DNA from 3 places in the Streptomyces sp. NPDC007945 genome. Region 2 is predicted to be linked to each of the others. Evidence: riboswitches for the same ligand, from Rfam matches in the RefSeq annotation. Region 2 holds a riboswitch; each other region holds the start of a gene.
What was found. A riboswitch is a leader RNA that binds a small molecule or an ion and turns the genes downstream of it on or off. The one in region 2 is predicted to bind thiamine pyrophosphate.

Region 1 (7,511 bases), on a different contig from region 2:
GGCAACATCATCCGGGTGGTCTTCCCGGAGCTGACCGAGGAGCGCCGCCGCGACTACATCAAGGTCGCCAAGGGCAAGGCCGAGGACTCCAAGATCTCGATCCGCTCCGTGCGCCGCAAGGCCAAGGAGACCATCGACAAGCTCGTCAAGGACGGCGAGGTCGGCGAGGACGAGGGCCGCCGTGCGGAGAAGGAGCTCGACGACACCACCGCGAAGTACGTGGCGCAGGTGGACGAGCTGCTGAAGCACAAGGAAGCCGAGCTCCTCGAGGTCTGATGAACGACTCATCCTGGGGGGCGCCGGCGGCCGGTTCAGGTCTCGGCGGACCCGACCAGGGGCCTGCCCCGGCGGGTCCCGCCCACGATCGGCACCGGGCGGCGCAGACTCGCCCCATGCCCATCGTGCCCGACGTACCCGCCGGCGGTTTCCAGGACGGACACGGACGGGGGGCCGCCCACCCGGGCGGTCCCCTGTTCCGTGACGAGACCCCGCACGAGCACCCGCAGGAGCCCATGCCCAGCCCCGTCCCGCCTCCTCCGCCGTCGGCGGCCCCCGGGCCCCGGCAGAAGAAGAGCGCGGGCCGGGACCTGGGCGCGGCCATAGGGGTCGGCGTCGGTCTCGGGGCGGTCATCATCGCCTCGCTGTTCATCTGGAAGCCGGCCTTCGTGGGCGTCATCGCGGTGGCCGTGGTCGTGGGGCTCTGGGAGCTGACCTCGCGGCTCCAGGAGCGCAAGGCGATCAAGGCGCCGCTGGTGCCGCTCGCGGTCGGCGGCGCCGCGATGGTCGTCGCCGGGTACGTGCGGGGCCCCGAGGGCGCCTGGGTCGCGATGGCCCTCACGGCGCTCGCGGTGCTCGTCTGGCGGATGACGGAACCCCCCGAGGGGTACCTGAAGGACGTCACGGCGGGCGTCTTCGCCGCGTTCTACGTGCCGTTCCTGGCGACCTTCGTGGCGATGCTGCTGACCGCCGACGACGGACCGTGGCGGGTACTGACCTTCCTGCTGCTCACCGTGGTCAGCGACACCGGGGCGTACGCGGTGGGCTGGCGCTTCGGCAAGCACAAGCTGGCGCCGCGGATCAGCCCCGGCAAGACCCGCGAGGGACTCTTCGGCGCGGTGGCCTTCGCGATGGCGGCCGGCGCGCTGTGCATGCAGTTCCTCATCGACGACGGCACCTGGTGGCAGGGCCTGCTCCTCGGCCTCGCGGTCGCGGCGAGCGCGACGCTCGGCGACCTCGGCGAGTCGATGATCAAGCGGGACCTCGGCATCAAGGACATGGGGACGCTGCTCCCCGGGCACGGCGGCATCATGGACCGGCTGGACTCGCTGCTGCCGACGGCGCCGGTGGTGTGGCTGCTGCTGGCGTTGTTCGTCGGGACGGGTTGACCGGTCGGGTGGTGGGTCCTGTTCGTCAGGGTCTGCCGCCCGGGCACGGCGCCTCGCGGCGGAGCCGCACGTGGACACAGCATGGACCGGCTGGACTCGCTGCTGCCGACGGCGCCGGTGGTGTGGTTGCTGCTCGCGCTCTTCGTCGGAACGGGTTGACGGACAGCGGGTACTCTGGAAGGGCTCGGACCTGTGGTCCGGGCCCTTCGTCGTCCTCGCCACCGCGGGGACGGTCCAGTGAGGTCGCCCGGCATCGCCCTGCCGCACTCCCCGCCGACGCGGGACGTCCGACCTCGTTCCTGTTTGAGGAGAGACGCCGTCGTGGCCCGTCCGCTGCCCGGAGAACTCACATTCGTCGCCCCGCGCGGAGCCAAGAAGCCGCCGCGGCACCTCGCCGACCTCACGCCCGCCGAGCGGAAGGAGGCCGTCGCCGCGATCGGCGAGAAGCCCTTCCGCGCCAAGCAGCTGTCGACGCACTACTTCGCGCGGTACGCGCACGACCCCGCCGAGTGGACCGACATCCCGGCCGCCTCGCGGGAGAAGCTGGCCGGGGAGCTGCTGCCCGACCTGATGTCGGTGGTGCGGCACATCTCGTGCGACGACGACACCACCCGCAAGACCCTGTGGCGGCTGCACGACGGCACGCTCGTGGAGTCGGTGCTGATGCGCTACCCGGACCGGGTGACGATGTGCATCTCCTCGCAGGCCGGCTGCGGCATGAACTGCCCGTTCTGCGCGACCGGGCAGGCCGGTCTCGACCGGAACCTGTCGACCGCCGAGATCGTGCACCAGATCGTCGACGGCATGCGCGCGCTGCGCGACGGCGAGGTGCCCGGCGGTCCCGCGCGACTGTCGAACATCGTCTTCATGGGAATGGGCGAGCCGCTCGCCAACTACAAGCGGGTCGTCGGCGCGATCCGCCGGCTGACCGACCCCGAGCCCGACGGCCTCGGCCTGTCGCAGCGCGGCATCACCGTGTCGACCGTGGGCCTGGTGCCGGCCATGCTGCGCTTCGCCGACGAGGGCTTCAAGTGCCGCCTCGCGGTCTCGCTGCACGCCCCCGACGACGAGCTGCGGGACACGCTGGTGCCGGTGAACACCCGCTGGAAGGTGCGGGAGGTACTGGACGCGGCGTGGGAGTACGCCGAGAAGTCCGGCCGCCGGGTCTCCATCGAGTACGCCCTCATCCGGGACATCAACGACCAGGCGTGGCGCGGTGACCTGCTGGGCAAGCTGCTCAAGGGCAAGCGGGTGCACGTCAACCTGATCCCGCTGAACCCGACGCCGGGCTCGAAGTGGACCGCCTCCCGGCCGGAGGACGAGAAGGCCTTCGTCGAGGCCATCGCCCGGCACGGCGTGCCGGTGACCGTCCGGGACACCCGTGGCCAGGAGATCGACGGCGCCTGTGGACAGCTCGCCGCGTCCGAGCGCTGACCTTGTACCCTGTGCTCGAACACACCTGCATATTCCGACAGGGGAGCGCCACAGCGCTGAGAGTGCGGTAACCGTAGACCGCAGACCCTCTGAACCTCGCCCAGGTCATTCTGGGTAGGAAGTTCGGTCGTACCTCGAGCTGTTGCGCCCTGCCCGCGTCCGGTCCCCGGTCGCGGGCAGGGCCGCGTCTCTTCCTGGTCCCACCCAGGAGGACCACACATGCACACCAAGAAGGCCGCCGTCGCGGCGCTGGCCGCGGCGCTCGGCGTCACGGGCCTGGCCGCCTGCTCCACCGAGTCCGCCCGCGACGCCGCGGGGAAGAGCGGGGAGCCCGCGCCGAAGACCGTGACGCTCGTCAGCCACGACTCCTTCAACGCCTCCAAGGAGGTGCTGGCCGAGTTCACGAAGCGGTCCGGCTTCACCGTGAAGGTGCTGAAGGCCGGTGACGCGGGCGAGGCCGTCAACAAGGAGATCCTCACCAAGGGCTCCCCGCAGGGCGACGTCTTCTTCGGCGTCGACAACACCCTGCTGTCCCGCGCCGTCGACAACGGCATCTTCGTGCCGTACGAGGCGAAGGGCGCCGAACGGATCCCGGACACCTTCAAGCTCGACAAGCGGGTCACGCCGATCGACACCGGCGACATCTGCGTGAACTACGACAAGAAGTACTTCGCGGACAAGAAGCTGGCGCCGCCGCAGTCCTTCGACGACCTGGTGAAGCCGGAGTACAAGGACCTGCTCGTGGTCGAGAACCCGGAGCGTTCGTCCCCGGGCCTCGGCTTCCTCCTCGGCACGGTCGCGAAGTACGGCGACTCCGGCTGGCAGGAGTACTGGTCGAAGCTGAAGGCGAACGGCGTGAAGACCGTCGACAGCTGGGAGCTCGCCTACAACCAGGAGTTCTCCGGCTCGGCCGGCGGCAAGGAGGCCAAGGGCGACCGTCCGCTGGTCGTCTCCTACGCCTCCAGCCCGCCCGTCGAGGTGCTGTACGCCGAGCCGCAGCCGAAGGAGGCGCCCACCGGGGTGTCCACCGGCACCTGCTTCCGGCAGATCGAGTTCGCCGGCCTGCTGGACGGGGCGAAGAACCCCGAGGGCGGCAAGGCGCTGATCGACTTCCTGATCTCGAAGAGGTTCCAGGACGACATGCCGCTCCAGATGTTCGTGAACCCGGTCGCGAAGGACGCGGCCCTGCCGGAGCTGTTCACGAAGCACGGCGTGGTGATCGAGAAGCCGGAGACGGTGGCGCCGGAGAAGATCGCCGCGCAGCGCGAGGCGTGGATCCGGCAGTGGTCGTCGCTCGTCCGCAAGTGAGCCGCGACCCGAGGGGGAGCGCGGCGCGGCTGGGGCTGATGGCCCTGCCCGTCGCGTTCTTCGCGGTCTTCTTCGCCTGGCCCGTCGTGTCGATCGTCGAGCGCGGGCTGCGGCCCGACGGCGCCTGGGACCTCGGGGCGATCGGGGCGACCCTGGGCCGCTCGGACATCCTCGACGTGCTGGGCTTCACCGTCTGGCAGGCGGCCGCCTCCACCGGGCTCACGCTGCTCGTGGCGCTGCCGGGCGCGTACGTCTTCGCCCGCTTCGACTTCCCCGGGAAGGGCGTGCTGCGGGCCGTCGTCACCGTGCCGTTCGTGCTGCCCACGGTCCTCGTCGGCACGGCGTTCCTGGCCCTGGTGGGCCGGGGCGGGTTCACCGACGTGCTGTGGGGGCTGCGGCTCGACACCACGGTGTGGGCGATCCTCCTCGCCCACGTCTTCTTCAACTACGCGGTCGTCGTCCGGACCGTCGGCGGGCTGTGGGCCCAGCTCGACCCGCGCCAGGAGGAGGCGGCCCGGGTGCTCGGCGCGTCCCGGTGGACGGCGTGGCGGTCGGTGACGCTGCCGGCGCTGGTGCCGGCGGTGTCGGCGGCCGCCCTCATGGTCTTCCTCTTCACGTTCACGTCCTTCGGCGTCGTGCAGATCCTCGGCGGGGACGCGTACACGACGCTGGAGGCGGAGATCTACCGGCAGACGGCCCGGCTGCTGGACCTGCGGACGGCGGCCGTGCTGACGCTCGTGCAGTTCGTGGCGGTCGGCGTGATCCTCGCCGTGCACGCCCGGACGGTGCGGCGCCGGGAGACCGCGCTGCGGCTGGTGTCCCCGGAGACGACCGCGCGCCGGCCGCGCGGCGTGGGGCAGTGGGCGCTGCTCGGCGGGGTGCTGGCCTCGGTGGCGGTGCTGATCCTGCTGCCGCTCGGGGTGCTGGTGGAGCGTTCCTTCGCGACGCCGGAGGGGTACGGGCTCCGCTACTACCGGGCGCTCGGCTCGCTCGACGAGGCCGGGACGTTCCTGGTGCCGCCGCTGGAGGCGGTCGGGAACTCGCTGCGGTACGCCGTCGCGGCCACCGCGATCGCGGTGGTGATCGGCGGGCTCGCGGCGGCGGCGCTCACGAGGCGGGCGGGACGGCTCGTGCGGGGCTTCGACGCGCTGCTGATGCTGCCGCTCGGGGTGTCGGCGGTGACCGTCGGCTTCGGGTTCCTCATCACGCTGGACGAGCCGCCGTTCGACCTGCGGGCCGGCTGGATCCTCGTCCCGCTCGCACAGGCGCTGGTCGGCGTGCCGTTCGTGGTCCGCACGATGCTGCCGGTGCTGCGGGCGGTGGACCAGCGGCTGCGGGAGGCGGCGGCGGTGCTCGGGGCCTCGCCGTGGCGGGCCTGGCGGGAGGTGGACCTGCCGCTGGTGCGGCGGGCGCTGCTGATCGCGGCCGGGTTCGCCTTCGCCGTGTCGCTCGGCGAGTTCGGGGCGACCGTCTTCATCGCGCGGCCCGACAACCCGACGCTGCCGGTCGCGGTGGCGCGGCTGCTGGGCCGGCCGGGCGAGCTCAACTACGGGCAGGCGATGGCCCTGTCGACGATTCTGATGGTGGTGTGCGCGGTCTCCCTGCTGCTGCTCGAACGGCTGCGGACCGACCGGACCACCGGGGAGTTCTGATGCTGACCCTTGACGGAGCGACGGTACGGTTCGGGGCCCGGGCGGTCCTCGACGCGGTGGACCTGGAGGTCGCCGACCACGAGATCGTGTGCGTCCTCGGGCCGAGCGGGTCCGGCAAGTCGACGCTGCTGCGGGCCGTCGCCGGGCTCCGGGCGCTGGACGGGGGCCGGGTGCTGCTGGGCGGCGCGGACCAGGCGGGGGTGCCGACGCACCGGCGGGGGGTGGGCCTGATGTTCCAGGACCACCAGCTCTTCCCGCAGCGGGACGTCGCGGGGAACGTGGCGTTCGGGCTCCGGATGCACGGAGTGCCGAAGGAGGAGCGGACGGCGCGGGTCGAGGAGCTGCTCGACCTCGTCGGGCTGCCGGGCGCCGGCCGGCGGTCGGTGGCGGCGCTCTCCGGCGGCGAGCAGCAGCGGGTGGCGCTGGCGAGGGCGCTGGCGCCGAGGCCCCGGCTGCTGATGCTCGACGAACCGCTGGGGCAGCTCGACAGGGGGCTGCGGGAGCGGCTCGTGGTGGAGCTGCGGGCGCTCTTCGGGCGGCTCGGCACGACGGTCCTCGCCGTCACCCACGACCAGGGCGAGGCGTTCGCGCTCGCGGACCGGGTGGTGGTCATGCGGGACGGGCGGATCGTCCGGTCGGGCACGCCGGTGGACGTGTGGCGGCGTCCCGGCACGGAGTTCGTCGCCCGCTTCCTCGGTTTCGAGAACGTCGTCCCGGCGACGGTGTCCGGGGCCGTCGCGGACACCCCGTGGGGCCGGATCCCGGTCCCGGAGGGTTCCCCCCAGGGCGAGCGGACGCTGCTGGTCCGCCCGGCGGGCGTGCTCCTCACGGACGAGGGCCTCGCCTGCCGGGTCGAGTCCCGGACCTTCCGGGGCCACCACGTCACGGTCGGCCTGCGCCCGGCCGACGGCCCCCCGCTGGAGGCCGAACTCCCGCTGCGGGAGGTGCCGGAGGTGGGCGCGGAGGTGACGGTGACCTTCGGGGCCGAGGAGGTCGTGGTGCTGGACGGTTCCTGACCTGCGCGGCCGCCGGCCGGGCCGGGGCCGGGGGCCGGTCGGGAGGTCAGGCCGTCAGGGGCAGGGCGGCGAGTTCGCCGACGATCCAGGTCAGCGGGAGGAAGACGGCGAGCAGGGCGCCGGCCCGCAGCAGGGCGGCGGTGCGCAGCACGGACGGCGGGGCGCCGAGCCGGGCGAGGGCCTCGGTGGTGTGGGCCCGGCACTGGCGGGACTCCACGGCGGCGGTGAGCAGGGTCGCCGTGGTGCAGGTGAGGACGACGCCGGCGCCGAGGCCGGTGAGCGGTCCGAAGGCGGTGCCGCCGTTCCCGGCTTCGTACAGGGTGGCGGCGGCGAGGGTGCCGGAGAGGACCGCGCAGACGACGCCGAGGGGGCGGCCGATGCGGCCGGCCTCGTCCATGAGCACCCGGCCGGCGAGCAGGCGTACGGCTCCGGGGCGGGCGGTCTGCAGCAGCCGGCCGCTCAGGTGGGTGAGGCCGGGTCCGGCGAGCGCGAGTCCGGCGGCGGTGAGGACCCACCCGGCGAGGACGCCGGCGGGGGAGCCGTCGAAGCGGCCGGGCAGGGCGACGCCACCGGCGCCGCCGCGGCCCGCGTACGTCTCCACGGCGAGGCCGACGGCGACGAGCGCCACGCCCCACGGCAGGCCGTTGGGGACCGGCCGGGCGGCGCCCTCGGGGGCGGGGGTGCCGGTGCGGGGGCGCAGGGCGAGTCCGGCGGCG
Region 2 (7,511 bases):
TGGCGGCGTACGCGGAGGCGTACGGCTTCCCGGCCGCGTCCGCCCCGGCGTCGGCCGCCGTGCTGCCCTACATGGAGCAGACCTTCGGCAGCTGGTACGTGGCCGGCGGGATGCGGGCGCTCGCGGACGCGGTGTACGAGCGCTGCCGGGAGCGGCGGGTGGAGTTCGTCTTCGACGCGCCCGTGGACGAGGTCGTGACCGAGGGCGGCCGGGCGGTCGGGGTGCGGCTGGAGTCGGGCGAGAGGGTGGCGGCGGACCACGTGGTCGCGGGCGCTCCGCTGCCGGCGCTCTACCGCGAGCAGGTGGTGCCGTGGGAGCGCGCCGACGAGTGGCCCGCCTTCCAGGGTCACGGCACGAGCCGGCTGACGGTCCTGCTGGCGCTGCGCGGCGCCCGCGAGGAGGGCGCGGTCCACCGGACGGTCGTGCACGGGGGCGGGCGCCGGCCGACGGCGACGGTGCTGCGGCCGGACGACCCGGCGCTGCGGCCCGACGACGACCACGAGTCGGTGACGGTCTCCGCGCTCGTGGACCCGGCGCCGGGGCAGGACCGGGCGGAGCTCGCCGGGTGGCTGGTGGAGGCCGCCGGCCGGGCCGTCCCCGGCCTGGCGGAGCGGCTGCTCTGGCAGGAGGTCCGCACCCCGGAGGACGTGCGGGAGGCGACGGGCGCGCCCGAGGTGCCGGGCCCGGCGCTGGCGGACGGCGGCGGGGGCTGGCTGCCGGCCGCCAACCTCTCCCCCGTCCCCGGCCTGTACTTCGTCGGCGGCTGGTCGCATCCGGGCGGCGGGCTCGCCCACGCGGGCATGTCGGGGGCGCTGGTGGCCGGGCTGATCGTGGAGGGCGCGGAGTTCCGCGGCTCGCGGTGAGCCGCCCCTCCCGGTCGGCTCAGTGGCGGTACGGGAACTGGTCGTCCTGCTGCTGCGGGTCGTAGCCGTACTGGTTCGGCGGGTAGGTCTGGGGCGGCTGCTCGTCCGTGTCGCGCTGCTGCGGGACCCAGACGCCGCCGGGCGGGGTGTCGTAGGCGTACGAGGGGGCGTAGGGGTCGCCGTAGTACTGGGTGTACTGCTGGCCGTCGGTGGCGGGGCCGATGTACGGGTCGGAGTAGGCGGCGTACTGCTGCGGGGCGCCCGCGGTGCCGTAGTCGTAGGCGGGCTGCTGCCCGTAGCCGGTGGCGTAGGTGTCGTAGCCGTAGCCGGTGGTGTCGTACCCGGGCTGGGCGTGGCCGGCCGGCTGCTGCTCGTAGACGCCGTACTGGCCGGTGTCCTCGGGCAGCGGCTGCGGTGCGTGGACGGGGGCCTCGCCCGCGAGGGGTGCCTCCGCGTCGGGGGCGTGGGCGGGGGCCGCGTCGGGCTCGTCATAGGAGAGGGCCGTGACCTCCAGGGTGGGGCCGGCCTCGGGGGCCCGGCCCGCCTTGCGGCGGCGGCTGGCGCCGGGGGTGCCGCCGATCGCCCAGCCCGTGGAGAAGCCGCGGCGGAACGAGAGGGTCACGAAGGTCTGGCCGACGGCGAAGGCGACCGCGCCGGCGATGATGACCGCCACGGAGGGCAGCAGCACGCCGGCGACGACGCCGAGGAAGCCGCTGAAGGCGAGGACCCGCCAGCGCAGCCGCGCCTTGTACTGCAGGAGCACCTCGCCGAGCAGCCAGAGCGCCACCAGGCCGAACGCGATGTAGAGGACCGTCCACCCCATGCCCCGCCGCCCCTCTCTACGGCCTCCGCCGCGGGTCGGGGCGGGTACGACCGGTCAGGACTGCTGGTGCAGTCCGAGATTCTCGTAGATCTCGAGCGTCGCGGTGGAGCTGTTGAGCGTGATGAAGTGCAGTCCGGGGACACCCTCGGCCAGCAGGCGCGCGCAGAACTCCGTCGCGAACTCGATACCGATGGAGCGTACAGCGGCGGGGTCGTCCTTGACCGCGAGGATGCGTTCTTTCACGTCCGCGGGGAAGGAGGCGTTGCTGAGCTGGGGCAGCCGGTCGAGCGTCTTCACGTTCACGACGGGCATGACCTCGGGGATGATCGGGGTCTCGCAGCCGGCCTTCTCGACGCTGTCGCGGAGCCGCAGGTAGTTCTCGGGGTCGAAGAACATCTGGGTGACGGCGTAGTCGGCGCCGGCCCGGCACTTGTCGACGAAGTGGCGGATGTCGGTGTCCCAGTCCGTGGACCGGGGGTGCATCTCGGGGAAGGCGGCGACGCCGACGCAGAAGTCGCCGGACTCCTTGATGAGCCGGACCAGGTCGGCCGCGTACCGGACGCCCTCGGGGTGCTCGACCCAGTCGCCCAGCGGGTCGCCGGGCGGGTCGCCGCGCAGCGCCAGCATGTTGCGGATGCCGGCGTCGGCGTACTGCCCGAGGACGTTGCGCAGTTCGGCGACGGAGTGGTCGACGGCGGTGAGGTGCGCGACCGGGGTGAGGGTGGTGTCCGAGGCGATCTTCTGGGTGGCCTTGACGGTGCCGCCGCGGGTGGAGCCGCCGGCGCCGTAGGTCACGGAGACGAAGCTGGGGCCGACGGCCTCGACGCGGCGCATGGCGTTCCAGAGGACCTGCTCGCCCTTGGCCGTCCGGGGAGCGTAGAACTCGAAGGAGTACGACGTCCCGGCGGCGAGGATCTCGCGGACCGTACGGGCGCGGTCCGAACGGACGGAAGCGGTTCCAAGGGCCATACCGGCAGGTTAGACGGGGTCCAGCGGGGCGCGTACCCCGCGTCCGAGGAGTGGACACCTTTTCGGACAGCGGTGCGGGGGCCGCCGCGGCGGGCCGTCCGCGTCAGGCGTCGGCCCGCTCCCGGACGCGCTTGGCGAGGGAGGCGGCGGCCGCGGCCGGGTCCTCGGCCTCGGTGAGCGCGCGGACCACGACGATGCGCCGGGCGCCGGCGTCGAGGACCTGGTCGAGGTTGGTCTCGTCGATGCCGCCGATGGCGAACCAGGGGCGGTCCTGGGCGAGCCCCGCGGCGTACCGCACCAGGTCGAGGCCGGGGGCGTACCGCCCGGGCTTGGTGGGGGTGGGCCAGCAGGGGCCGGTGCAGAAGTAGTCGACGCCGGGTTCGGCGGCGGCCGCGGCGACCTCGGACTCGGCGTGGCAGGAGCGGCCGATCAGGACCTCGTCGCCGAGGATGGCGCGGGCGGCGGGGACGGGCAGGTCGCCCTGGCCGAGGTGGAGGACGTCGGAGCCGATGGCGTGGGCGACGTCGGCCCGGTCGTTCACGGCGAGGAGCTTGCCGTGGCGGCGGCAGGCCTCGGCGAGGACGGCGAGGTGCTCCAGCTCCTCGCCGGCCTCCATGCCCTTGTCGCGGAGCTGCACGATGTCGACGCCGGAGGAGAGCACGGCGTCGAGGAAGGCGGGCAGGTCGCCCTGGCGCTTCCGGGCGTCGGTGCACAGGTAGAGCCGGGCGTCGGCGAGCCGCTCACGAGGCGTGGGCATGGTGGTTCCCCCCGTCGGGTGGTGCCGGTGCCGCGGCGCGGGGGCCGCGGCACCGGCGGTGGTGGTTCGGTGTCCGGAGGCCGGTGTCCCGGGCTCCGGGGTGTCTCGGACCCGGCGCTCCCACGCCGGGGCCCCGGGCGCCGGAGTCACGGACTCGGCGCCCCGGTCTCCGGCGGGTCAGACGGCGAGCGCCTGGGCGCGGCGCTTCACCTCCGTACCGCGATTCTCGCCGAGGGCCTGCGCGGGGGTGCCGGGCAGGGTCGGGTCGGGGGTGAAGAGCCACTCCAGCATCTCCGCGTCGGAGAAGCCGTCGTCCCGCAGGAGCGTCAGGGTGCCGGCGAGGCCCTTGACGACCTTGTCGTCCTGGATGAAGGCGGCGGGCACCTGGAGCGCGTTGTTCTCGCCGCGGCGCACGGCGATCAGCTGGCCCTCGTTCACCAGCTGCCGCACCCGCGTCACCGGGACGCCGAGCATCTCCGCGATGTCGGGGAGGTGGAGCCATGCGGGGACGAGAGCATCGATGTTTGCGTCAATCTCGGTCACGGGACAAGCCTGCCATCCGGGACCGACAGTCGGTAGTCGGGCCCGCCCCGGCCGCCGCCGTCCGGGTTGTCACCGGACGGCGGACTTCAGCGGCACGGTGGGATCGGCGGCCCGCTCGGGGTCGACGGGGGTGCCGGCCTCGATGAGCTTGCGCCCCTGGGCGAGGTCGCGCGGGCGGCCGACGGCGAGCAGGGCGACCGGCACCCCAGCGCGCAGCCAGAGCACCGCCCAGGAGCCGCCGGACGCGTCCCCGCGCCGGACGAGGGTGTCGGCGCCGGCGTGGTGGCCGGCGTACTGGACGAAGCGGCCGAACTGCTCGGACCAGAAGTACGGGACGGGGTCGTACGGCTCCGGGGCGGCGGCGTCGGCTCCGGTGAGGTCGGCGGCGACCGTGCGGGGGCCCTGGAGGGCGTTGTCCCAGTGGTGGACGAGGAGCCGCTCCCCGTAGCGGGCGGAGGGGAAGGAGGCGCAGTCGCCGACCGCGTACACGTCGGGCAGGGAGGTGCGCAGCCGCTCGTCGGCGGTGACGGCGCCGCTGGGGTCGAGGGCGATGCCGGAGCCCGCGAGCCAGTCGGTGGCGGGGCGGGCGCCGATGCCGACGACGACGGCGTCGGCGGGGAGTTCGCGGCCGTCGGCGAGGACGACGGCGCCGGGGCGGACGGCGGCCACGCGCGCGTGCGTGAGGAGTTCGGCGCCGCTCTCGGCGTACCAGCCGGCCATGGCGGTGGTGACCTCGTCGGGCAGGGCGCCGGCGAGCGGGAGGGGTGCGGCCTCGACGACGGTGACGGCGCAGCCGGCCTCGCGGGCGGCGGTGGCGAACTCGGCGCCGATCCAGCCGGCGCCGACCACCACGACGGAGCCGCCGCCGGCCAGGACGGGGCCGAGGCGGACGGCGTCGTCGAGGGTGCGCAGCAGGTGGACGCCGGGGACGCCCTCGGCGCCGGGGAGGGTGAGCGGGTGGGCGCCGGTGGCGAGGACGAGGGCGTCGTACGCGACGGGACCCGCCTCGGTGTCGAGTGCCCGGTCGGCGGGGCGCAGCCCGGTGACGGCGACGCCGAGGCGGAGGTCGACGCCGAGGGAGGCGAAGTCGATGTCAAAAGCGGAGTGCTCGGCCTTTCCGAGGAGGACCGCCTTGGAGAGCGGGGGCCGGTCGTAGGGCTGGTGGGGTTCGGCGCCGATGAGGGTGACGGGGCCCCGGAAGCCCTGCTCGCGCAGGGCGACGGCGGTCTGCACGCCCGCCATGCCGGCGCCGACGATCACCACGTGCCGCTGGGTCTGCTTCTGCTCGCTCACCCGTCCACCATACGCATCTGACGACCCGTCAGGCAGGAGGCCCCCTGTGGAGCTCCGCCGGCGGAGGCTAGGGTGGCGGGCACACACCACTCGCGGGAGCCCGGACGCACCGGGCTGAGAGGGAGGCTGACCGGCCTCCGACCGTACGAACCTGATCCGGGTCATGCCGGCGAAGGGAGGGGCGGGAACGCCCATGCGTCCTTCCGTAGGAACAGAAGACCGTCAGGTCGCCGACGTCCTCGTGGTCGGCGGCGGCGTCATCGGCCTCGTCACGGCCTGGCGGGCGGCCCTGCGCGGCCTGACCGTCGCGGTCGTCGACCCCGAACCCGGCGGCGGCGCCGCGCGGGTCGCGGCCGGCATGCTCGCCGCCGTCACCGAACTGCACTACGGCGAGGAGACCCTCCTCGGGCTCAACCTCGCCTCCGCCGCGCGCTACCCGGCCTTCACGGCCGAGCTGGAGGAGGCCACCGGCCTCGACGTCGGTTACCGCGCCTGCGGCACCCTCGCCGTCGCCCTCGACGCCGACGACCGCGCCCACCTGCGCGAACTGCACGCCCTCCAGACCCGCTGCGGACTCGCCTCCGAGTGGCTCAGCGGCCGGGAGTGCCGGCGCCTCGAACCCATGCTGGCGCCCGGCGTGCGCGGCGGGCTCCGGGTGGACGGCGACCACCAGGTCGACCCGCGCCGGCTGGCCGCCGCGCTGCTCACCGCCTGCGAGCGGGCCGGGGTGGTCTTCCACCGGGCGCTCGCCGAGCGGCTCACGGTGGCGGGCGACCGGGCGACCGGAGTCGTGCTGCGCGACGGCACGGCGCTCTCCGCCGGCCGGACCGTCCTCGCCGCCGGCAGCCTCAGCGGCCGGCTCGCGGGCGTGCCTCCGTCGGTCCTGCCGCCGGTCCGCCCGGTGAAGGGCCAGGTCCTGCGGCTGCGGATCCCCGCCCCGTACGCCCCGTTCCTCTCCCGCACCGTGCGGGCGGTGGTGCGCGGCAGCCACGTCTACCTCGTGCCGCGCGAGAACGGCGAGCTGGTCGTCGGCGCCACCAGCGAGGAGCTGGGCTGGGACACCACGGTCACCGCCGGCGGGGTGTACGAGCTGCTCCGCGACGCCCACGAGCTGGTCCCGGGCCTCACCGAGCTGCCGCTCACCGAGACCCTCGCCGGGCTGCGCCCCGGCTCCCCCGACAACGCCCCGATGCTCGGCCCGACCGCCCTGCCCGGCCTCGACCTGGCCACCGGGCACTACCGCAACGGGATCCTCCTCACCCCCGTCACCGGCGACGTCATGGCGGAGGTGCTCACCACCGGCGTCCTGCCCGACGAGGCGCGCCCCTTCTCGCCCCGCCGCTTCCCCACCGCTCTCTCCGCACGTCAGGAGCAGCCCGCATGAACGTGTCCGTGAACGGCGAGCCGCGCGTGCTCGCCGCCCCCGTCTCCCTGGAGGCCCTGGTCACCGGCCTCACCACCGCCCCGTCCGGGGTGGCCGCCGCCGTCAACGAGACGGTCGTGCCGCGCGGCGAGTGGGCGGCGACGCTGCTCGCCGACGGCGACCGGGTCGAGGTCCTCACCGCGGTGCAGGGGGGCTGAGCGCGATGTCCGACGACGTGTTCACCCTCGGCGGCACGGAGTTCTCCTCCCGGCTCATCATGGGCACCGGCGGCGCCCCCAGCCTGGACGTCCTCGAACGGTCCCTGGTGGCGAGCGGCACCGAGCTCACCACGGTCGCCATGCGCCGCCTCGACCCCACGGTGCAGGGCTCGGTCCTCTCCGTCCTGGACCGGCTCGGCATCCGCGTCCTGCCGAACACGGCCGGCTGCTACACGGCCGGCGAGGCCGTCCTCACGGCCCGGCTGGCCCGGGAGGCCCTCGGCACGGACTGGATCAAGCTGGAGGTCGTCGCCGACGAGCGGACCCTCCTCCCCGACGGGGTCGAGCTCCTCGACGCCGCCGAGACCCTGGTGGACGACGGCTTCACCGTCCTCCCCTACACCAACGACGACCCGGTCCTGGCCCGGAAGCTGGAGGACGTGGGCTGCGCGGCGATCATGCCGCTGGGCTCCCCCATCGGCTCCGGCCTCGGCATCCGCAACCCGCACAACTTCGAGCTGATCGTGGAGCGGGCCGGGGTGCCGGTGATCCTCGACGCCGGCGCGGGCACCGCCTCGGACGCGGCGCTCGCGATGGAGCTGGGGTGCGCGGCGGTGATGCTCGCCTCGGCGGTGACCCGGGCCCAGGAGCCGGTCCTGATGGCCTCGGCGATGCGGCACGC
Region 3 (7,511 bases), on a different contig from region 2:
CGGGCGAAACAACCGGTGAACCCGGAGCGAACCCGGATTCACCACCCCTGGTGCGTCACACAGGCGGACCCTCATTCCTATGATGGGCGCACGACACCGCGGACCCCCCGACCAGGCCGGTCCGCGATGTGCAGGGCATCGCGACGGTGGTGGAGGGGTCGATGACTCAGGGGGCCGGGCAGGATCCCGTGGAACGCACGGCGACATTGCGTGACTTCCGCGTACCCCCGTACGCCCGGGTGCCCGTGCAGGGCCACGCGGGCGAGCCTCCGGCGCCGCCCGCCGACCCCACGCTCCACCTGGGCACCCGCCCGGCCGCGTACGCCGAGCCGGTCGCGTTCCCGGAGCCCCCGGCACGCCCCGAACCGGGCCACACCGAGCCCCCGTACGCCGAGGCTCCGGCGCGCCCCGAGCCCGCGTACGCCGAGGCCCCCGCACGCCCCGAGCCGACCGCGTACCCCGAAGCCCCGGCACGCCCGGAGCCCGCCGCGTACGCCGAGACCCCCGAGCCCGCCGCGTACCCCGAGGCCCCGGCCGCGCCCGCCGGCGCCGCCCACCCCCTGGCCGCGCATCCCTTCGGCGCCGCGCCCGTGGCAGCCGCGCCCGTCGCCGCCACCGCCCACCCCGGTGCGGGCGGCTTCCCCGACGACTTCCCGGACGGCTACACGCCCACCGAGCGCGACCTCCCGGTCATCCAGCGCGGCGACACGCTCCAGGTCCCCGTCGCCCCGGCCGCCGCTCCCGCGCCCGCGCCCACCGGCGACGGCCCCGGGCCGCTCTACGTCGTCGGCGACGTCCACGGCTACCTCGACGAACTCCTCGCCGCCCTCCGCGCCCAGGGCCTCGTCGACGAGAACGGCGGCTGGGCCGCGGGCAACGCCCGGCTCTGGTTCCTCGGCGACTTCACCGACCGCGGACCCGACGGCATCGGCGTCATCGACCTCGTCATGCGGCTCTCCGCCGAGGCCGCCGCCGCCGGCGGCTACTGCAAGGCGCTCATGGGCAACCACGAGCTGCTCCTCATCGGCGCCAAGCGCTTCGGCGACACCCCCGTCAACTCCGGGGCCGGCACCGCCACCTTCCAGGCCGCCTGGCTGCTCAACGGCGGACAGAAGCACGACATGGACCGCCTCCAGGACGTCCACCTCCAGTGGATGTCCCGGCTCGACGCCGTCGTCCGCGAGGACGACCACCTCCTGCTGCACTCGGACACCACCGCGTACCTCGACTATGGCGGGACGATCGAGGACGTCAACGACACCGTCCACGAGATCCTCACGCGCAACGACGCCGACGAGGTCTGGGACCTCTTCCGGAAGTTCACCAAGCGCTTCGCCTTCCGCGACGACGGCGGCCCGCAGGCCGTCCAGGAGCTGCTCGGCACCTACGGCGGTTCCCGGGTCGTGCACGGCCACAGCCCGATCCCGTACCTTCTCGGCCAGGTCGGCACGGAGGACGGCGAGGAGGACTCCCGCCCGGTCGTCGACGGCCCGCACGTCTACGCCGACGGCCTCGCCATCGCCATGGACGGCGGCGTCACCATGGCCGGAAAGCTGCTGGTGGTCCAGCTCCCGCTGGCGGACTGACCCGCGCTCCGGGCATCCGGAGGGGGCGAATTCCGGAAACCCCCTGTCAGTGCGCACGGTCACGGCCCTACCATCGGTCTCCCCAGTTAGGCAGGCTCTCCTCCGCTTCCGCCCGGACCGCCGTTCTCCACGGCCGGTCCCGGCCCGTCGAGCATCGGGGGATGCACATGAACGTGGCTCCGCACCTGCTGACCGAGGACCGTGCCGAGTACGAGCGGGTCCTCGACGACGCACTGCGCACCGCTCCGGAACGGCCGGAACTCGTCGGCGCGGGCACCCGGCTGACCGCCGGTCAGCTCCGCGCGATGGCGCTGAACGCGACAGCGCTCATCACCGCCGCGGCGGCGAGCGAGTACGAGCACTTCACCCAGGTCCGCGAAGCGGGTCGGGCCGCCTCCAACGTGCCCCGGAGCCCCGCCCCCGACGAGTCCCCGGGGGCCGTCGCGGTCCTCACGGTTCTCGTCCCGGTCCTCGCCGGCACCGCCGCCGCGATCTTCCTGCTGGTCGGCGCCGTGGTCCACTGGCTCGCCCCGGACGCCGCCCTCGGCACCACGCTGCTCACCGCAGGACTGGTCTTCGGCGCCCTCGCCGCCGCCGGGCTGCTCTGCGCGGGCGCCGGACTCCTCCTGACCGCGCTCCGCAACAGCCCGGCCGAGACCGGCGCCCCCGACGACGAACTCGCCCGGGCCCGCGCCGCCTGGCGCCACGCCCTCCTGGAGCGCGGCGTCATCCCCTTCCTCCAGGCCGCCCTCGCGGCCACGGCGGCCGACCCCGACCGGGACCCGGCACCACCGCCCGCCTGACGCGCTCCGGCCCGCGATCCCCCCGTGGACCGCGGGCCGGGGCGGGTCCGGTACCGGCGACCGCTACTCCGCCATCGGCAGGTAGACGCGGTTGCCGGAGGCGGCGAACTCCGCCGACTTCTCGGCCATGCCGGCCTCGATCTCCTCCTTCTTCAGGTCCCCGCCGTGCTCGCGGCGGATGTCCTGGGAGATCTTCATCGAGCAGAACTTCGGACCGCACATCGAGCAGAAGTGGGCGGTCTTCGCGGGCTCCGCCGGCAGCGTCTCGTCGTGGAACTCACGGGCGGTGTCGGGGTCGAGGGCCAGGTTGAACTGGTCCTCCCAGCGGAACTCGAAGCGGGCGTCGGAGAGCGCGTCGTCCCACTCCTGCGCGCCCGGGTGCCCCTTGGCCAGGTCCGCCGCGTGCGCCGCGATCTTGTACGTGATGACACCGGTCTTCACGTCGTCGCGGTTCGGCAGGCCCAGGTGCTCCTTGGGCGTGACGTAGCAGAGCATCGCGGTGCCCCACCAGGCGATCATGGCCGCGCCGATGCCCGAGGTGATGTGGTCGTAGGCGGGCGCGACGTCCGTGGTCAGCGGGCCGAGCGTGTAGAACGGCGCCTCCTCGCAGATCTCCTGCTGAAGGTCGATGTTCTCCTTGATCTTGTGCATCGGGACGTGGCCCGGGCCCTCGATCATCGTCTGCACGTGGTGCCGCTTGGCGATCGTGTTCAGCTCGCCGAGCGTCCGCAGCTCCGCGAACTGGGCGTCGTCGTTGGCGTCCGCGATCGAGCCGGGGCGCAGCCCGTCACCGAGCGAGTAGGTGACGTCGTACGCCGCGAGGATCTCGCAGAGCTCCTCGAAGTGCGTGTAGAGGAAGTTCTCCTTGTGGTGCGCGAGGCACCAGGCGGCCATGATCGAACCGCCGCGCGAGACGATGCCGGTCTTGCGGCGCGCGGTGAGCGGCACGTACGGCAGGAGTACGCCGGCGTGCACGGTCATGTAGTCCACGCCCTGCTCGGCCTGCTCGATGACCGTGTCCTTGTAGATCTCCCAGGTCAGCTCCTCGGCCTTGCCGTCGACCTTCTCCAGGGCCTGGTAGAGCGGCACGGTGCCGATCGGCACGGGGGAGTTGCGCAGCACCCACTCGCGGGTGGTGTGGATGTTGCGGCCGGTGGACAGGTCCATGACCGTGTCGGCGCCCCAGCGGGTCGCCCAGGTCATCTTCTCGACCTCCTCCTCGATGGAGGAGGTGACGGCCGAGTTGCCGATGTTGGCGTTGACCTTCACCAGGAACCGCTTGCCGATGATCATCGGCTCGATCTCCGGGTGGTTGACGTTGGCCGGCAGCACGGCGCGGCCCGCCGCGATCTCCTCGCGGACGACCTCGGGCGAGACGTTCTCCCGGATCGCCACGTACTCCATCTCCGGGGTGATCTCGCCCCGGCGGGCGTACGCGAGCTGGGTCACGGCCTGCCCGTCGCGGCCCCGGCGGGGCAGCCTCGGACGGCCGGGGAAGACGGCGTCGAGGTTCTTGAGCCCGCCGCCGCGCGGCGAGGTGTGCTTGATGCCGTCGTCCTCGGGGCGGACCGGACGGCCCGCGTACTCCTCCGTGTCGCCGCGCGCGATGATCCAGTTCTCGCGGAGCGGGAGGAGGCCCCGGCGCACGTCGGTGTCGACGGCCGGGTCGGTGTACGGACCGGACGTGTCGTAGAGCGTCACGTCCTTGCCGTTGGTGAGGTGCACCCGGCGGACCGGCACCCGGAGGTCGGGGCGGGAGCCCTCGACGTATCCCTTGTGCCAGCCCGGCGTGCGCTCGTCCTGGCTGGAGGCAGGCGTGCGTGCATCCTGAAGGGTCATGTGACCGAATCTCCCTACGCCGGCATTACCCGGTAACAGGTTCGGCGGTCGGCGCAGCCTCCTCCCGTACGTGTGCGTACGGTGATCAGCGCCCTCTCAGCCCGGTGCTCCGAGCTCCCGCGTGTGCAAAGGTGTCACGAGGCTAGCGCCCTCCCGGGCGTGCTGAACAGTGGGCCCCCGCCGTTCTTGCGATGATCGGGCGGTGACTTCCCCCCAGCAGTCCCCCGATCCGCACGGCCACGAGCACGGGCATGGTTTCGGCCAGCACGGTCCTGACCACGGTTCCGGCCACGGGCACAGCCACAGCCACGGACCCGCCGCGCCCGTCTCGCGCCATCTGCGAAGAGTCATCGCGGCGGTCCTCATCCCCTTCGCCACCGCCGTCGTCGTCGGCCTCGCGGTGCTGTGGCCCGGCGGTACGCCGGCGCACGAGCGGACCGGCGTCGGCTTCGACCGGCAGACCGAGCAGGGCAAGGTCGTGGCGGTCGAGCGGGTGGACTGCAAGGACGTGAACGCGGCACAGGTGCCGCCCACCGGCGACACCTCCACGCCGCAGGGCCGCGAGGCGGTCAACGCGCAGCAGGGGCAGTGCGAGAAGGCGACGATCGAGGTCACCAGCGGCCCGGACCAGGGGCGGCGGTTCACCGAGATCGTGCAGCCGGACGCCCCGCGCCAACTGGACGAGGGCCAGGGCGTGGTGGTCGCCTACGCCCCCGACGCCCCGAAGGACCTCCAGTACTCGGTGACGGACGTGAACCGGAAGGTGCCGATGGCGGTCCTCGCGGGCATCTTCGCGCTCGCGGTCGTGCTCGTCGGCCGGATGCGGGGCGTGATGGCGCTGATCGCCCTCGCGGTGAGCTTCCTGGTGCTCACCCTCTTCATCCTGCCCGCGATCCTGGAGGGGTCGAACCCGCTGATCGTGGCGGTGGTCGGGTCGAGCGCGATCATGCTGCTCGCGCTCTACATGTGCCACGGCCTGTCGGCCCGGACCTCGGTCGCGGTCCTGGGCACGCTGATCTCCCTGCTGCTGATCGGCCTGCTCGGCTCCTTCTTCATCGGCTGGGCCTCGCTCAGCGGCAACACCGACGACTACACCGGGCTGATCCACGGTCTCTACCCGGAGATCGACATGTCCGGCCTGCTGCTGGCCGGGGTGATCATCGGTTCGCTCGGTGTCCTGGACGACGTCACCGTGACCCAGACCTCGGCCGTCTGGGAGCTGCACCAGGCCGATCCCGGCATGGGTCCGCGCGCCCTGTACCGGGCCGGGATCCGGATCGGCCGCGACCACATCGCCTCGGTGGTCAACACGCTGGTCCTGGCCTACGCCGGTGCCGCGCTCCCGCTGCTCCTGCTCTTCACCATCGCGCAGAGCAGCATGGGGACGGTGGCCAACAGCGAGCTGGTGGCGGAGGAGATCGTCCGGACGCTGGTCGGCTCGATCGGTCTGGTCGCCTCGGTTCCGGTCACGACGGCACTCGCGGCGCTCGTGGTCTCGGCCGACCGTCCCTCGGCGGCGGAGGCGGGTGGCCGGGCCGCGGGTGGCGGCGGACGGCGGCGCCGCGCGAAGTGACGCGCGCGCGGCGGCCGTACGCGCGGACCGCGTCGGCGGCCGTACGGAGCGGGGCGCCCGCGGCGGTCGTACGGGAGGGGCCCCGGCGCCGGCGGTACGGGAGGGGTGCCGACGTCGGGCGTACGGGTCGGGCCGGCGTCAGGCGGGGCCGGCGCTCTCCTCGGCGAGGATCTTGCCGAGCGCGGCCTCCAGGCTGTCCTCGAAGTCGCCCAGCGCCTGTTCCTGACCGAGCGGCACCAGCTTGTCCGTGCGGTCGAGGAAGGCGACCAGCGGCGGGGCGCTGGCGCGGAAGAGGGCGCGGTCGCCGCCCACCTGGAGCCGGATGGAGACGTCCGACAGGCCCTCGGGTTCGGTCGGGGCGATGTGGACGTCGCCGTCGCCGCTCGGGCGGTTGATCCCGTCGAGCAGCAGCTCTCTGCCGAAGGCCCAGGTCACAGGCGCGTCACCGGGGAGGTGGAAGGTCATCCGCACCGCGTAGGGATCCCGGGTCTCGTATCGCAGTTCGACTGGGATCTTGAAGGAGAGCTCCTCGGAGACGAGGAAGCTCATCAGGACCTCGGCCTGAACCGACTCTCGCATCATGTACCCCGCAGTAGATGGAGCAGTTGTGTAAACACAGCTGCTGAAAGCTGTGACCGAAACGGCCAGGAATGATCCCCCGTGGCCCTCTTGACGCAATCGTGCTGTACGCGCTAGCGGATCACAAGGAGTGATTTTTCAGATACTGATAGAGAGGGCGAAGGAACTGAAGAGCTTCCCGATCTCTTTCTGTAGCCGCTCGACTGCTGGGAGCAACCGTTCTTCCTGGTGAAGAGGGAGAGAAATGGCCAGAGTGGCCGCCGTGTCCCCCACCGTGAGGGGGATTGCGGCGCAAACCGTGCCGAGCGCATATTCCTGCCGCTCCACCAGGGGCTCCATTCGCCCCAAACCGCCCAAACGATCCAAAAGTATCCGCTGGTTACGCACCGTGTGCGGAGTGATGGCTTCCACCGGGTGTCGGTCGAGGTGGTCTTGACGAGATTTCAGATCGAGTTGACTGAGCAGACACTGGCCGATCGCGTGGGCGTGTCCGGTCTCCCGGAAGCCGGCCCATTCCTCCACGGCGGGGGAGTCGGGAGTGTCCGCCACGGAGACCAGTTCGATCTCGCCGTCGCGGTAGAGCGCGAAATAGACGGGTACACCGATCTCGTCCCGCCAGCGGGCAAGGAGGTCCTCGATCTTGATGCGACGATTCTGCACCGCGCCGTCGCGGGCCAGCCGGGCGGCTGCCTCGCCGAGACGGAACACACCCTTCTCGCGGAGCAGATAGCCCTCGTGCGTCAGGGTGCGGAGAAGGTGGTACGTCGTGGGCAGCGGGAGGTTGGTCTCCCGGGCGAGTTGCTTGGCGGGGGCACCGTCCGCATGGGAGGCCACGGCCTCCAGAAGTCTCAGCGCCCGCTGCACCGAGCCGATCAGGGTCGGCGCAGCTGTCTGCGTGGCCATGGCCAAAGGTCACCCCCAGGCGTGACAACGGATGCGCTGCATCCGTTCGCGGGGGCCGCCCCCGCGCACCCGCCGGGCCTGGGACGCCTATGGGGCCCGATGCACGGGCCCCTCAGGGACGAGCGGGAAGCCGCTGGTCTGCCGGAGATCTACGACCGTAGTCCCCGACTCGGCGGAGATCTGCCACTCTAGTGGCTTGTCCTCACCCCCACCCGTTTCCACCAGCGC

Region 1: it holds a riboswitch for thiamine pyrophosphate, as region 2 does, so the genes downstream of both, ACFZCF_RS05770 (thiamine ABC transporter substrate-binding protein) here and thiO (glycine oxidase ThiO) in region 2, are expected to answer to the same signal.
Region 3: it holds a riboswitch for thiamine pyrophosphate, as region 2 does, so the genes downstream of both, thiC (phosphomethylpyrimidine synthase ThiC) here and thiO (glycine oxidase ThiO) in region 2, are expected to answer to the same signal.

What each region holds. Positions count from the first base shown of each region.
Region 1 covers NZ_JBIBJV010000002.1:99,759-107,269, reverse strand. Annotated here, with positions in the region: gene frr (ribosome recycling factor) at 1-276, shown strand, start outside; gene ACFZCF_RS05780 (phosphatidate cytidylyltransferase) at 276-1,385, shown strand; gene rlmN (23S rRNA (adenine(2503)-C(2))-methyltransferase RlmN) at 1,707-2,819, shown strand; TPP riboswitch at 2,849-2,958, shown strand; gene ACFZCF_RS05770 (thiamine ABC transporter substrate-binding protein) at 3,039-4,127, shown strand; gene ACFZCF_RS05765 (ABC transporter permease subunit) at 4,166-5,779, shown strand; gene ACFZCF_RS05760 (ATP-binding cassette domain-containing protein) at 5,779-6,795, shown strand; gene ACFZCF_RS05755 (hypothetical protein) at 6,842-7,511, opposite strand, start outside.
Region 2 covers NZ_JBIBJV010000001.1:308,235-315,745, forward strand. Annotated here, with positions in the region: gene ACFZCF_RS01405 (FAD-dependent oxidoreductase) at 1-863, shown strand, start outside; gene ACFZCF_RS01410 (hypothetical protein) at 883-1,686, opposite strand; gene metF (methylenetetrahydrofolate reductase [NAD(P)H]) at 1,741-2,655, opposite strand; gene thiE (thiamine phosphate synthase) at 2,759-3,412, opposite strand; gene ACFZCF_RS01425 (Rv2175c family DNA-binding protein) at 3,590-3,955, opposite strand; gene ACFZCF_RS01430 (NAD(P)/FAD-dependent oxidoreductase) at 4,025-5,248, opposite strand; TPP riboswitch at 5,331-5,444, shown strand; gene thiO (glycine oxidase ThiO) at 5,442-6,632, shown strand; gene thiS (sulfur carrier protein ThiS) at 6,629-6,829, shown strand; gene ACFZCF_RS01445 (thiazole synthase) at 6,835-7,511, shown strand, end outside.
Region 3 covers NZ_JBIBJV010000003.1:200,599-208,109, forward strand. Annotated here, with positions in the region: gene ACFZCF_RS11660 (metallophosphoesterase) at 162-1,586, shown strand; gene ACFZCF_RS11665 (hypothetical protein) at 1,748-2,389, shown strand; gene thiC (phosphomethylpyrimidine synthase ThiC) at 2,453-4,228, opposite strand; TPP riboswitch at 4,223-4,359, opposite strand; gene ACFZCF_RS11675 (YibE/F family protein) at 4,431-5,801, shown strand; gene ACFZCF_RS11680 (SsgA family sporulation/cell division regulator) at 5,940-6,380, opposite strand; gene ACFZCF_RS11685 (helix-turn-helix domain-containing protein) at 6,519-7,283, opposite strand.